3 regions of the Rhizobium aureum genome follow, and region 3 is predicted to be linked to each of the others. Evidence: riboswitches for the same ligand, from Rfam matches in the RefSeq annotation. Region 3 holds a riboswitch; each other region holds the start of a gene.
The links. Region 3 has a riboswitch for thiamine pyrophosphate ahead of thiM (hydroxyethylthiazole kinase). Riboswitches for the same ligand answer to the same signal wherever they lie in the genome.
Positions count from the first base shown of each region.

Region 1: it holds a riboswitch for thiamine pyrophosphate, as region 3 does, so the genes downstream of both, thiC (phosphomethylpyrimidine synthase ThiC) here and thiM (hydroxyethylthiazole kinase) in region 3, are expected to answer to the same signal.
Region 2: it holds a riboswitch for thiamine pyrophosphate, as region 3 does, so the genes downstream of both, thiB (thiamine ABC transporter substrate binding subunit) here and thiM (hydroxyethylthiazole kinase) in region 3, are expected to answer to the same signal.

Region 1 covers NZ_JAQJCI010000006.1:331,602-336,519, forward strand. The annotation lists gene thiC (phosphomethylpyrimidine synthase ThiC) at 1-1,445, opposite strand, end outside; TPP riboswitch at 1,538-1,670, opposite strand; gene PH552_RS17695 (porin) at 2,516-3,607, shown strand; gene PH552_RS17700 (TetR family transcriptional regulator) at 3,765-4,406, opposite strand.
Region 2 covers NZ_JAQJCI010000003.1:108,850-113,767, reverse strand. The annotation lists gene PH552_RS09345 (thiamine diphosphokinase) at 1-266, opposite strand, end outside; gene PH552_RS09340 (MarR family winged helix-turn-helix transcriptional regulator) at 339-866, opposite strand; gene PH552_RS09335 (MDR family MFS transporter) at 1,032-2,570, shown strand; TPP riboswitch at 2,641-2,757, shown strand; gene thiB (thiamine ABC transporter substrate binding subunit) at 2,844-3,836, shown strand; gene thiP (thiamine/thiamine pyrophosphate ABC transporter permease ThiP) at 3,847-4,918, shown strand, end outside.
Region 3 covers NZ_JAQJCI010000008.1:47,881-52,798, forward strand. The annotation lists gene PH552_RS19390 (3-oxoacyl-ACP reductase) at 1-666, opposite strand, end outside; gene thiD (bifunctional hydroxymethylpyrimidine kinase/phosphomethylpyrimidine kinase) at 671-1,483, opposite strand; gene thiE (thiamine phosphate synthase) at 1,480-2,115, opposite strand; gene thiM (hydroxyethylthiazole kinase) at 2,112-2,915, opposite strand; TPP riboswitch at 2,966-3,062, opposite strand; gene PH552_RS19410 (DUF1127 domain-containing protein) at 3,298-3,444, shown strand; gene yghU (glutathione-dependent disulfide-bond oxidoreductase) at 4,028-4,903, shown strand.

The sequences.
Region 1 (4,918 bases), on a different contig from region 3:
GGCAGGCCGAGATGCTCCTTCGGCGTGACATAGCAGAGCATCGCCGTCCCGAACCATCCGATCATGGCAGCGCCGATGCCCGAGGTGATGTGATCGTAGCCCGGCGCGATATCCGTCGTCAGCGGTCCGAGCGTGTAGAAGGGCGCCTCGCCGCAGACGGCGAGCTGCTTGTCCATGTTCTCCTTGATCTTGTGCATCGGAACATGGCCGGGGCCTTCGATCATCACCTGGCAGTCTTTTGCCCAGGCGATCTTCGTCAGTTCGCCGAGCGTTTCGAGCTCGGCAAACTGCGCGGCATCATTGGCATCGGCGATCGAGCCGGGGCGCAGGCCGTCGCCGAGCGAGAAGGAGACGTCATAGGCCCGGCAGATATCGCAGATTTCCTCGAAATGCTCGTAAAGGAAGCTCTCGCGGTGATGATGGAGACACCACTTGGCCATGATCGAGCCGCCGCGTGAAACGATGCCGGTAACGCGATTGACTGTCAGCGGGATGTAATGCAGCCGCACGCCGGCATGGATGGTGAAATAGTCGACGCCCTGTTCGGCCTGCTCGATCAGCGTGTCGCGATAGATCTCCCAGGTGAGCTCTTCGGCAATGCCGCCGACCTTTTCCAGCGCCTGATAGAGCGGGACGGTGCCGATCGGCAGCGGCGAATTGCGGATGATCCACTCGCGGATATTGTGGATGTTGCGGCCTGTCGAAAGGTCCATGACGGTATCGGTACCCCAGCGGGCGGCCCAGACCATCTTCTCGACTTCTTCCGCCATGGAGGAGGTGACGGCGGAATTGCCGATATTGGCGTTGATCTTCACCAGGAAGTTCCGGCCGATGATCATCGGTTCGCTTTCCGGGTGATTGATGTTGGCCGGGATGATGGCCCGGCCGGCCGCGACTTCCTGGCGGACGAATTCGGGTGTCACATGATCCGGAATATGGGCGCCGAAGCTCTCGCCGTCACGAATCAGGGTCTCGGCTTTCGCCTTGCGGCCGAGATTCTCGCGGATGGCGATGAATTCCATCTCGGGCGTGATGATGCCGGCGCGCGCATAGGCAAGCTGGGTGACGGCCTTGCCATCCTTGGCGCGCAGCGGCTGGCGCTTGGCCGGAAATTCCGGTGTCAGCCGTTCGCCGGTGACGAAGCCATTGTCTTCGGGACGCACATGCCGGCCTTCATAGGCCTCGACATCGCCGCGTGCGAGCACCCAGCTGCGGCGGAGCTGCGACAGGCCCTGTTCGATGCTGATATCGGCACCCTCGATGGTATAGGGGCCGGAGGAATCGTAGACGATAACAGGCGGCTCACCCGATGTCGGATGGACGCTGATCTCACGCATCGGTACGCGGATGTCGGTATGGATATCCCCGGGGACGTAGATCTTTCGAGAGGCCGGCAGCGGACCGGTCGTGACCGTCGGGATGAGGTTCTTTGCGGCAATGGTCATGGTTTGAGGCTCCAAGTTGCGGTTGGAGACCCAGTCAATCAGCCGGAATGATGATAAGACGCCGACATGGAATCCACGCGGGAATCCGAAGTCTTCGAGCGCTCGCACCGTCCCTACGCCAGTATGAACTGGATCAGGTTCAACGGGTCACTGCGCCCACAATCGGCAAAGCCGTATTGTTCAGCAGTATCTCAGCCCCTTGCCGGGACCCCCCTGGTGAATGCTGGAAGGCTATGCTCTTGCTTTGGCTTCTGTCAACCCTGCAATGATGACTGCATTTTTCCGCGAGCCAGCGCTTGGCGCATTGGAGAATCCACAATTTAAGCGTGTTTACACGTGAGGCGCGGCATGGCGCTCCCTCAATAATGAGGCGCCGTGTTGCCGATAAAGCGGTAGGGGACGACACCAGCGTACTGCGTTGCGGGTAATCAGCGCGTCATTGCCGAGAAGGGCGAGCGTCAGTTGCACGCCGGCCTACGCGCCGGTCTGCATCAGGGAAAAGATGGATTGCATATAATCCCTGGTGACGAGGCCGCCGAACGGGGGGGCGCTATGAAGATCAGCCGATTCTCATTCATGCGCGATTCTTCCCTTCCTATGGCCCGAATAGCTGGAATCTGGGAAGATTCGACGTTTCTGTGTGTGGCGATTTGTTGAGTTTTGTTTCTCAGCCTTGTCGTGCATTCGCGCCTTTGGCGGTCTTCCCGCGTTCCTCGGGTGAAACGAACCTCGCCCTGCCGTCCCCAGTTGCATTTAAGCAACAGCCGGCAAGACTAACGCTGGACCGGCGCTCGCCACGGTTTCACATAATTGACAAACATACGGGCTGTTTGTAAGTCAGAAGCAGGACAGAAATTGTCTTACGGTCGAGCGATCGGCCGGATCGGTAGGGGCATTTCAAGACCTTTGCCGCGGGGACAATCATGGAGGTTCGAGGGGACTCAAGCCAACATTACGTGCGTACTTGCCGGGCTGCGCGGTCGCGTTTTCGACCGGGTCGATCTTCAAGGTGGTTTCCAGCTCAGCACTCGTGGCAAATTAGAAATGCATATTACAACCAGGAGTTTAATATGAATATCAAGAGCCTTCTTCTCGGCTCCGCTGCTGCGCTCGCAGCAGTTTCCGGTGCCCAAGCAGCTGACGCTATCGTTGCTGCAGAGCCGGAGCCGCTGGAATACGTCCGCATCTGCGACGCTTACGGTGCTGGTTACTTCTTCATTCCGGGCACTGAAACCTGCCTCAAGATCGGCGGCCGTGTCCGTACCGAAGGCGAGTGGTACGATGCCTACAACCCGAACAGCAAGAACGGTACGCTGTGGCACACCCGTGCAGAGCTGAGCATCGACACCGCGACCGACACCGAATACGGCCCGCTGAAGACCAACACGGTCGTCCGTTGGGACTGGAACGACGGCAACTCCACCTCCACCAAGCTGCTGTTCGCCAATATCAGCCTCGGCGGCTTCCTCGTCGGTAAGGCCGACTCCCAGTATAACTACTACATCGGTTATGCCGGCGACGTCATCAACGACGACGTGATCTATGACGGCCCGTACGAACTCAACCAGTTGACCTACAGCTACGATGCCGGCAACGGCTTCACGGCTGTGATCTCGGTTGAAGACTCGAACTCCAGCGGCTCCGACGCCTCCTACGGCTCAAGCTGGTGGTCCGACGACAAGGGCAATCACTATGCTCCTGACGTCGTCGCCGGTGCCGGCTTCAAGTCTGGCGCATGGGGCTTCAAGGTCGTTGGCGGTTACGACTCGATCGTCGAAGAAGGCGCTATCAAGGCTCGTGTCGATGCCGACTTCGGCGCGTTCTCGGCCTTCTTGATGGGTGGCTGGAACACCGATGGCGACAAGCTCAACAAGTATGCAGGTACCAACCTCGACCGTTCGGCTTGCCCCATCGACGATGCATCCAAGTGCGGCTGGGGTGACTGGGCCGTTTGGGGTGGCGTTGCCGTTCCGATCAACGAAAAGCTGAAGTGGAACCTGCAGCTCGCCTACACCGACTCGAAGATCTTTGCCGCAACCACGAACGTCAAGTGGAACCCGGTCAAGAACCTGCTCATCGAGCCGGAAGTCTCCTACACCAACTTCGATTCTGTGAACGAAGATCAGTGGGCTGGTATCCTGCGCTTCGAGCGTAGCTTCTAATTTTGAATTACCCGGCCTCGTGCCGGGTATAGGGAAGCCTGATGTTCCAATCCGTCAGGCTTCTTTCACCGATCGGTTGACCTCCGATCAAAGTAAAGGATCCGGCTTTCCCTCCGGATCCTTTTTTGTTCAAGGCTTTGATATCGCGTGACCCGCCTTATGCAGCCGAGGTCTCTACCTCATGTGTCCGCTCCTGCGGGAACCATGTCTTCAAGATCATCTTGATGAACATCTGTCCGCAAGGCACGAGCTGGAAATTACCCCTGTCGAGCGTCCATTCGGTGATCAGCCCGCCGATGACCGCCGTCAGCGCGGAGGCGGCCGTATCCGGCGTCCATGGCGCGGGCAGCTTCGTCTTTTCATTCATCAGGGTGAATATGCGTTCGAAATGCTCGTGCATATCGTGGCGGAAGGAGCTGGCGCGGTTCGTGGTGCCGTCACAAAAGGCCATGTCGAGGTGCATCATCACCTTCAGCATGCTTCTCTTGCGCGGGTCGCCCTGGACATCGTCGAATATCCCGGCAATCGCCTCGGCCACGAGATCAAGCGGATTTGTCGGGAGTTCCTTCGACATCCGCTCAGCCAGCTCCTGAAACGGCTGCTGGGCCTCATCGCGGATCGCAAACATCAATCCCTGCTTGTTCTTGAAATGCCAGTGCACCGCCCCCCGCGTTACACCAGCCGCTGCGGCTATCTCCTCAAGGCTGACATTCTCGTAACCCTTGTCGAGAAACAGAGCCTTTGCAGAGTGCAAGATCTCGCTCCTCGTTTCCGCCGCCTCCTCCTTAGTGCGCCTCATTCATGTCTCCACAGAAATCAGTCAAGCTGTACCCCTCTTTTTTGGCATTCTTACCCCACCATCGCCGCTTATCGCTGGAAACTCCTCACATCAGCAATGCACAAGAAAGCGGCCCAATTACATAATCCCCTAAAATTAAGGAAGGAAATCGCAACGGGAGCGCTTCGTCAAGCGCCTAAAAGCCAGGCGCAAGTTTCCGTGTGCAGTTTCCTCGCGTTGGGGAGTGAAAGGTCGAAAATGTTCGGATGCTAATATGTAGCCATAGCGGCAATATATTGGCGGTACGAAGCCGAGTTCGCCTGTCCCGGAAACGATGCGCCAGTCAAATCGGGGCACAGGGCATGTTTGATCTCCGGCGTTAGCAACTCCATCCGCTCATATCGATGAGGCTTCCACGTCCGGCTGAGCCGGCTCTTTTTGTATTCGCTCGATAGATAGTTGCCGGGGAAGGGAGGAAAATCCAAAAATCCTCGACGTAAGAGCGACGGAATTCGGCGGATAGGCCGTTCAAT
Region 2 (4,918 bases), on a different contig from region 3:
GCTTCCGAGACGGCAATTTCACCATCGGTCGCAGCCTTCGCCGCCGGATAGGGCTGCTTGGGCACATCGGGAAAGGCAGCTTGCAAATCCGCGGGTGTGGAATCGAAATCGCCGACCCACAGCTCAGGCTCCACTCCGAGCGCGACCGCGTGGCGCATGCCGCCATCGGCTGCGATGAAACGGCTGCCGGAAATGGCGGCGCGCAACCGCTTTGTCAAGCGAAGCTCGCCTCCGAGCAGGATGGTGAAGGTGGTGGACTGGCTCATGAGGCATGCCCATAGCGCAAAGTCATGTCCCTAGGGAAGAGCAGCATAGGCAAGAACGGCCGCGAGGGCGGCTCAGTCGTCCGTTTCCTTGAGGCGCGCCTGGAAAACCCGCTCATAGCCGCTGACATAACGATCAAACAGCAGCGAGAAGCTCTCGATCTCCTCCTGCGTCCAGTCGGCGAAGATGCTGCCGATGACGGAATATTTCTGTGCCTGGATCTCCGACAACAATCTCTGCCCGAGCGCGGTCAACACCACCACGATGCGCCGCGCATCCGCCTGCGACGCCTTGCGCCGCAACACGCCACGCGTCACCATGTCTGCAACGATGCGGCTCGCCCGCGACGGATCGATGCGCAGCATCTCGGCAATCGTGCCGACGGTGACTTCGCCCGTCTCCTCCGCTCGCCGCACGACATCGAGCACGTCGAGATGGGACAGCTCGAGTCCCGGCGCGACGCTCTGGATGGCAAGCCTGCCGATCATGCGGCGACCTGTCAGCAGGCGCATGCGCGTCATCGCATGGCCGATACGCAGGAGATTCTCGTCGTCGGTCAGGGCCTGGGCTTCAATTTCACGTGTATTCGTCGCAGATGTCATCTTTCCACCATACCAGAGGCGGTAAAGAAATAAAACATGCAAACAGCATTCACCTGTCATTGACATTTATGTGCTAACGGCACATATATATCGACTATGAAAACCGGGCGTCCCGCGCATTCGATCGACCGCGCAGCGTTTCGGCCAAGTTCGGATTTTTGCCCCATGGACATGCAGACAACGTTCGCGCCGCTCGTAGCGGATCATAAACGGCGGCTTATACTCTTTCTGTTTCTGATGACTGCCATGTTCATGGCAACGCTCGACAACCAGATCGTCTCGACGGCGCTTCCGACGATCGTTGGCGAATTCGGGCATCTGGAGCGTTTCGGCTGGATCGGGTCAGCCTATCTTCTCTCGCTCTCCGCCGTCATGCCTGTCTACGGCAAGCTCGGCGATCTCTTCGGCCGCAAATATGTGATGATGACGGCGATCGCGATCTTCACGATCGGCTCCGCCGTCTGCGGCCTGGCCGTCTCGATGGACACGCTGATTGCCGCCCGCGTCCTTCAGGGCCTTGGGGGCGGCGGCATCCTGGTGTCGATCTTCGCCGTCAATGCCGATCTCTTCGAGCCGCGGGAACGCGCCCGCTACCAGAGCTATTCCAGCCTCGTGCTGATGGCGTCAGGCGCCATCGGCCCGGTTCTCGGCGGCACGATGAGCGATCTCTTCGGCTGGCGCTCGATCTTTCTCGTCAATGTGCCGATCGGCTTTGTCGTGCTGGCCGGTCTCGCCTTCATGCTGCCCTATCGCAAGCCGGCCCGCCGGCCGAAGATCGACTATGCCGGCGCGACCGTTCTTGCACTGACGACGACGAGCATCGTGCTTGCCGCCGACGGCACCGAACTCTTCGGATCGCTGCTGTCGCCGCAGTGCCTCGGCATCATCGCCTTCGGCGCGATTTGCGCCATCGCCTGGGTCTTCATCGAACGCCGCGCGCCCGAGCCGATCGTGCCGATGACGCTGTTCCGCAATCCAACATTCGGCCTCCTGCTGATCATCTCGATCACCAGCGGCGCCGTGGCCATCGGCATGGTGAATTATTTCGCGCTCTTCCTGCAGACGACGACTGGCCTTTCGCCCTCGATGGCCGGCCTGCTGTTCATTCTCCTGACCGGCGGCATCGTCTGCGGCTCGCTCTCGGCCGGCCGGCTGATTGCGGCCAAAGGGCGTTACAAACCCTTTGCCATCGCGAGCGCTGCCTGCAGCGCCATCGCATTTGGCTTGCTCGCCGTCCTGCCTGCCGGCACGCCCGTCGTCTTCATCGGTGGCCTGATGCTGCTGCACGGCATCGGTATCGGCCTCGCGCAGCAGGTTCCCGTCATCGGCGTGCAGAATGCGGCCGGTGCCCGGGACGTCGGCGCGGCGACCGGTGCGGTCACGCTCTCGCGCATGGGCGGCGCCTCGATCGCCATCTCCGTCTACGGCGCCATCATCGCCGCCAAGCTCGGCAATGTCGGCGTCTCCATATCGGGCGTATCCGATATCGAACAGTTGACGCCGAAGATGATGGCCGCATTGCCCGAGGCGACCCGCGAGGCCGTCGCTAACGCCTATGCGAGCGCTTTCAGCCCGCTGTTCATGACGGCTGCCGGCATCTGCCTCATCGGACTGCTGACCGCGCTGACGCTGAAGAACGTGCAGCTGCCCGGTGCAACGAAGAAATTCGAAAGCCCAACGGCCGCCGCTCACGCCGCCGAGTAAGATCACCCACCTGCAATCGACAGGGGAATCATTTCCCTTGTCATCCCTTCGTCACAAGGCTAAATCTGCCGACGCTCTAACGGGGTGCCTCATATCCTCTAGGATATCTGGCTGAGAGGCTTTCACTGGCCAACCCGCGGAACCTGATCCGGCTAACACCGGCGGAGGGATTAGACGCGTGACGAAATCATAGCGCCCTTTTCCCCTTCAAGACGAAACCAAAGTGGAGGCGCTGTCGTGCAAAACCGATCCCTATTGTCATTCTTCGCCGGCCTGGCCCTTTCCGCCGGCGCTACGTTTTTTGCTGCCCAGACGGCCGAGGCAGCCGACAAGACCTTGACCATCTACACCTATGAGAGCTTCACCGCCGATTGGGGTCCGGGCGCCAAGGTCAAGGCCGCCTTCGAGAAGACCTGCGGCTGCACGGTCAACTACGTCGCCGTCACCGATGGCGTGGCACTTCTCTCCCGCCTGAAGCTGGAAGGTACGGGCACCAAGGCCGATGTCGTTCTCGGCCTGGACACCAATCTCATAGATGAAGCGAAGGATACCGGCCTCTTCGATGCAAGCGGTGTCGACACCTCGGCCCTCAAGGTTCCGGGGGGTTTCAAGGACGACGTCTTTGTGCCCTATGACTACGGCCATTTCGCCGTGATCTACGACAGCCAGACGGTCAAGAACCCGCCGAAGAGCATGAAGGATCTTGTCGAGGGCGACCCCTCGCAAAAGATCGTCATCGAAGACCCGCGCACCTCGACGCCGGGTCTTGGCCTGCTGCTCTGGGTCAAGTCGATCTACGGCGACAAGGCAGCCGATGCCTGGACGAAGCTCAAGGGACGCATCCTGACCGTCACCCCCGGCTGGTCGGAAGCCTACGACCTATTCACCAAGGGCGAAGCGCCGATGGTGCTCTCCTACACGACGTCGCCGGCCTACCACATGATCGAAGACAAGACCGACCGCTATCAGGCGGCCGCCTTCTCGGAAGGACACTATATCCAGATCGAGGTCGCCGGCCTCATCAAGTCCTCGCCGAACAAGGAGCTTGCCCGCGATTTCCTGAAGTTCATGATCTCCGCCGGTTTCCAGGACATCATCCCGACAAGCAATTGGATGATGCCGGCCTCCGCCACTTCGGAGCCGCTGCCGGATGCCTTCAGCAAGCTCGTCGTGCCGTCGAAGACCTTCCTGATGAGCCCCGAGGTCGTCGACAAGAACCGCAAGGCCTGGATCGACGAATGGCTGGCCGCCACCAGCGGCAACTGATGCCTTGACGATACTTACGGCACCAGAGCGAAGACGCGCCATTTCCAGCGGGGCATTCGGCCTCGCCGGCGTCGTGCTCTTCGTCGGGATCGCCGTCTTCGCCCTCTTAGCCGCCGGTATCGAATCCGGCGACACCAATCCCCTGACAGATCCCTACTTGCTGCGCGTCCTGCGCTTCACGCTGCTGCAGGCGGTGCTCTCGACCCTGTTATCGGTCGTGCTCGCCATACCCATCGCGCGCGCACTGGCGCGTCAGCCCCGCTTTCCGGGTCGGCTATGGCTGATCCGGATGATGGCCGTGCCGATGGGCCTGCCGGTGCTGATAGGCGCGCTCGGCCTGCTCGGCATCTGGGGCCGGCAGGGGCTTATCAATCAGACGCTTACGGCGCTTGGCCTGTCGCAGCCCGTCAGCATCTATGGCCTGGCCGGCATCCTGCTGGCGCATGTCTTCTTCAATATGCCCCTCGCCTGCCGGCTGATGCTGGCCGGGCTGGAGCGGGTGCCGGCGGAATACTGGCTTGTGGCAGGCGGGCTCGGCATGCGGCCCGCCTCGGTCTTTCGCTTCATCGAATGGCCCATCCTGCTCGGTCTCATACCCGGCATCGCCGGCCTGATCTTCATGCTCTGCGCCACCAGCTTCACGCTGGTCCTGATCCTTGGCGGCGGCCCGGCCGCAACGACGCTGGAAGTGGCGATCTATCAGGCGCTCCGCTTCGATTTCGATCCCGGCCGCGCCGTGATGCTGTCGTTGCTGCAGATCGCCGTCACACTCCTCGTTCTCGGCGCCATGACGCTGTTTCGCGCCCCCGACGATCATGGGCTGACCAGCGGTCGCGCGCTTCATCGTATCGATGGCCAAAAGACGGCTGCACGATGGATTGACGCTTTCCTGCTGTCGGCCGCTACTCTCTTTCTCGGCCTGCCGCTCGCTTCGGTTGTGGTAACTGGCCTGAAGGCAAACCTTCCGAAGCTCGCCGCCCAGCCGATCTTTCTGCAAGCAGCCGTCACCAGCGTGGCGATTGCGCTCGCCGCCGGCCTTCTGGCGGTCTTGATATCCTTTGCAATCATCCGCGCCCGATCGG
Region 3 (4,918 bases):
GGGTGTGGTGACGCGACGCAGCGGTGTATTGGCGGCGATGATGTCGAAGACGGCTTCCGGCGTGGCACTGCTGGCATCGGTCGTGCGCAGAAGGCCGCCGGAGACCATGTTGACGGTAATCCCGAGCGGGCCGAGTTCGGACGCAGCCGTGCGGGTCAGCGACAGCAGTGCCGCCTTGGCTGCGGTATAATCGTGATAAGGCACGACCGGATTCTGGAAGAGGTTCGTGCCGATCGTGACGATCCGGCCAAAGCCCGCCGTTGCCATTGCCGGCTGCGCCGCCTGTATCAGGTTCAAAGCGCCTTGCAGTGCGGTTTCCAGCTGTATCGCCATTTCCGCCCAGCTCAAGGCATGCAATTTCGAGCGCGCATCGCCATTGAAGCTGAAATCGGCGAGCGCGTTATGGACGACTGTTGTCGGCGCGCCGAAATGCGCAGTTACCTCGGCAACGAGCTGCTTCGTATCTCCAGGATCGCGGATATCGGCCCGAAACGCTTTCGCATGATCGCCAAGGTCTGCCGCCAGCGCCTCTGCCCGCTCACGGCTGGCACGATAGTTGATGGCAACCTTTGCGCCCTCCCGAGCAAAGGCCGTCGCTATGGCCGCGCCGAGACCGCGCCCGGCACCTGAAACGATGACGATCTGATCCTTGAGTGACAGGCTCATTTCTCTACTCCTTGTTTGTGTGCCAGAGCCCATGAAAATGCTGCACAGGTCCGTGGCCGCTTCCGACGGAAAGGTGGCCCGAGGCGGCGACCGCGGCGGCGAGATAGGCTTTGGCGGCGGCGACGGCTTTCGGCAGCGGCAGTCCCTTGGCGATCTCGGCGGCGATGGCGCTGGAAAGCGTGCAACCCGTCCCATGCGTATTCTTCGTCGGCAGCCGCTCGGCTTCGAACCAGGTCAGGCCGCCGGCGCCCGCCAGCACATCCGGACTTTCGTCACCCGCAAGATGACCGCCCTTGATGAGGACGGCCGAAGGCCCAAACGCTGCCAGAGCAAGCGCCTGACGTGCCATGTCTTCGCGGTTTGAGGCCTCCACGTCATGCAACAGCGCTGCCGCCTCGGGCAGGTTCGGCGTTATGACTGTCGCAAGCGGTAACAGCCGCATGGTCAGCACGTCGACGGCATCGGCGGCAAGCAGGGCGGCGCCACCTTTCGCGATCATCACGGGATCGAGCACGACGGGCACATCGCCATGTCGCGCCAGAATGTCCGCGACCGCATCCGCAATCGCGGCGTTGGCAATCATCCCGATCTTGATCGCATCGACCCGGATATCGGCGAAGATCGCATTGATCTGATCCGCCACGAAAGAGGGTGGCACCGGATGGACACCGACGACGCCTTGCGTGTTCTGCGCCGTCAGTGCGGTTAGGGCCGCCATTCCATAAACGCCGCGGGCGGAGAAGGCCTTCAGGTCGGCCTGGATACCGGCGCCGCCGGAGGGATCGGAGCCGGCGATGGACAGGACATTGCGGATCATTGGCGAGCCTCCTTGATGGCGTTCGCGATGAGGGCCGTCGCCTTTCGCGGGTCCGCTTGGCCACAGATGGCGGAGACGACCGCAAGGCCGTCCGCGCCTACCGAGAAAACCTCTCGCGTATGCTCCACTTTGAGGCCGCCGATCGCAACCGATGGAACGGGGCAGAGCCCGACGATGCGGGCAAGACCGTCGAAGCCGATCGGTTGCTTGTGATCGGGCTTGGTCGGTGTGGCAAAGACCGGACCGATGCCGGCATAGTCGACGATACCAGGGTCTATGAGGGTCGCGAGGACCTCGGTTTCCACCGAGAGGCCGAGGATCATGTCCGGCCCGATCCGGCGGCGTGCTTTGGCGGCGTTCATATCCTCCTGTCCGATGTGGAGACCGTCGGCGCCGATGGCGATGGCGGCTTCCACATTGTCGTTGACGATCAGCCGGGCATTGGTTCCCTGCAGGATCTTTTTGAGAGCGCGGCCTGTCTCGATCACGGCTGCGGTCGGAGCATGCTTGTCGCGCAGCTGTACGATCGTGGCACCGCCGGCAACGGCCGCACGGGTCGTTTCGATCATGCCGAGGTCACCACACAGCACGGGATCGAGGACGAGGTAGAGTGAGAGATCGAAGTCTTTCATGCTGCCGATATCCTTGCGTCGCGATCCAGCAGTTCCGGCGTAAGCGCTGCGAGGGCGTCGAGGAAGCGCCAGGAGAAAGAGCCGGGACCATCGGCTGCCGCTCCTGCCTGCGCACCGGCGACGGCGAAGACGGTGAGTGCTGCCGCGGTCGCATCGAATGGCTCATCCGGCGTTGCTGCGGCAAAGGCGCCGACGAGGCAAGTCAGCGAGCAGCCGAGGGCCGTCACCTGCGGCATGAATGGCGAACCGCCGGCGATCCGCTTCGCCTTCCGCCCATCCGTCACGAAATCCGTGACGCCGGTAACGGCGACCACGCAATCGTGCTTTACCGCGAGCTGCCGGGCGGACTCTTCCGCCTGCTCGACGGCGTCGCGGCTATCGACGCCCTGACCGCGGCTGGTGCCGCCGGCAAGGGCGATGATCTCGGATGCATTGCCGCGAATGATCCTCGGCTGCAGCTCCAGCAGTTGGGCTACCGCCTTGCGACGAAACTCTGTCGCATAATGGGCGACGGGATCGAGAACCCAGGGCTTGCCGGCATTGTTGGCCGATTGCGCTGCCTTCAGCATGCCCGCAAGCCAGCCCGACGAGAGCGTGCCGATATTGATCGTCAGCGCGCCGGAGATCGCGGCAAACTCGCCCGCTTCCTCTTCGGCATGCACCATCGCCGGCGACGCACCGGCGGCGAGCATCACATTGGCCGTAATATTCATGGCGACAAAATTGGTAATGCATTGCACCAGCGGTGGGTTTGCCCGCACGGCAGCGAGCAGGTTGCCGGCTGTGATTTGGTCTTGCATATCGCCCCTTTCAGGCGGGCGAGACGCGAAGGGACGACGTGCTGAGCGTTGCAAGGTCCCGAGCGACTCCCTCCGCCAGCATGATCTGGTTCAGGTTCGAAGGGTTCTTCTCAGCCCGCCGGAAAGCGGACGCCCCTGTCTCTCATCCTCCTTCTTTTCGCAGACAAAGACGCCGATGTCATCAGCAAATCACAAAGGCCTCCGCGATGGTCGCGAATTGGAAGCGCCTTATTTCCGGGCGAGACATGCAGCTAGCGCATGGGTGCAGTGATCTCTTAGCTCTGCAAAAGATTGAGGGGTTCGACTATATATTTCTCATCGAAGCGACGGGAGCGCCAAGCACGGCCGCTCAGCTTCGAAAGCCCAAGGAAAGGGGATCATCATGAACGTAGCACGCTCTTTCAATAACTGGCGCAAGTATCGTCAGACGGTCGCCGAACTGGGCCGTATGTCCACGCGCGAACTGCATGATCTGGGTATCGATCGCGGTGATATCCGCAATGTGGCCCGCGCAGCGATCGCTCGCTAACGGCCTCGACGGCTCCTTATAAAGCTGCATTATGCCAGCGCCTGTTCTTCCCGAGCAGGCGCTTTTGTTTTGCCGGGGGAGGGGACGGTCCAGGCTCTTTTCCCGGGCCGCATGCAGATCTGCAAAGCCAGCCGCTTTTCGCATAGCGCATAACTGCCCTGCAAAGAAATGCCTATCCTATGAGCAAGAATCGGCTATTATGCTTTTCATCGAAGCGATGCATCTCCTCCCGCATCCCTTCGTTTTTGCAGACGTCCTTCTCCTCCTCCCAGGGACGACTGCGGGAACAGCGGCATTCCTCCTCCCGTCCGCTGTTCGGTTCTTGTAGAAAGCCTGCCGCTCCTCCTCCCGCGGCAGGCTTTTTCGTTTCAGGCCGCATTCAACCGATTTCCGCTTCATCGTCACCGGCCCCATCGCGCGTCGGACGCGGTCATTGCCGTTGCGCCACCTCCGATCGCTGCTTGTTTTGAAAACCGAAGACCACCTCTCGCAAAAATGAACAGTCGCCACTATGTGCGACACCTGTAGCGCGCTACATCGAAGACCAACCCCCAACGTGATTCCCCGAAACAGGAGGATGCCCATGACCGGTTCTGCCGAATACACGCCGCCGAAGATCTGGACCTGGAACAAGGCCAATGGCGGCCAGTTCGCTAATATCAATCGCCCGATCGCGGGACCGACCCACGAAAAGGAACTGCCTGTTGGACGTCATCCTCTCCAGCTCTATTCGCTTGGTACGCCGAATGGCGTGAAGGTCACCATCCTGCTCGAAGAGCTGCTGGCACTCGGTCATAGCGGCGCGGAATATGATGCCTGGCTGATCAAGATCGGCGAGGGCGACCAGTTCGGCAGCGGTTTCGTCGACGTCAACCCGAATTCCAAGATTCCGGCCTTGCTCGACCGCAGTGGCCCGAAGCCTGTCCGCGTTTTCGAATCCGGCTCGATCCTGGTGTATCTCGCCGAGAAATTCGGCGCCTTCCTGCCGAGCGAGCAGCCGGCTCGCGCCGAATGCCTCTCCTGGCTATTCTGGCAGATGGGTAGCGCGCCCTATCTCGGCGGCGGCTTCGGTCACTTTTACGCCTATGCCCCGACAAAGATCGAATATGCGATCGATCGCTTCGCCATGGAAGTGAAGCGCCAGCTCGACGTGCTCGACCGTCGTCTTGCCGAAAGCGAATATATCGCCGGCAGCGACTATACGATCGCCGATATCGCCATCTGGCCGTGGTACGGCGGTTTGGTCAAAGGCTGGCAGTATGGCGCGGCCGAGTTCCTGCAGGTGCAGGATTACAAGAATGTTCAGCGCTGGGCCGAACAGGTCTACTCGCGTCCTACCGTCAAGCGCGGCCGCATGGTCAATCGCATGTCTGGCGATCCGTCCGAGCAGCTGCGTGAGCGCCACGATGCCAGTGACTTCGAGACCAAGACGCAGGATAAGATCGAAGCCGCAAGCTGACAGGCAGTTTTGCGC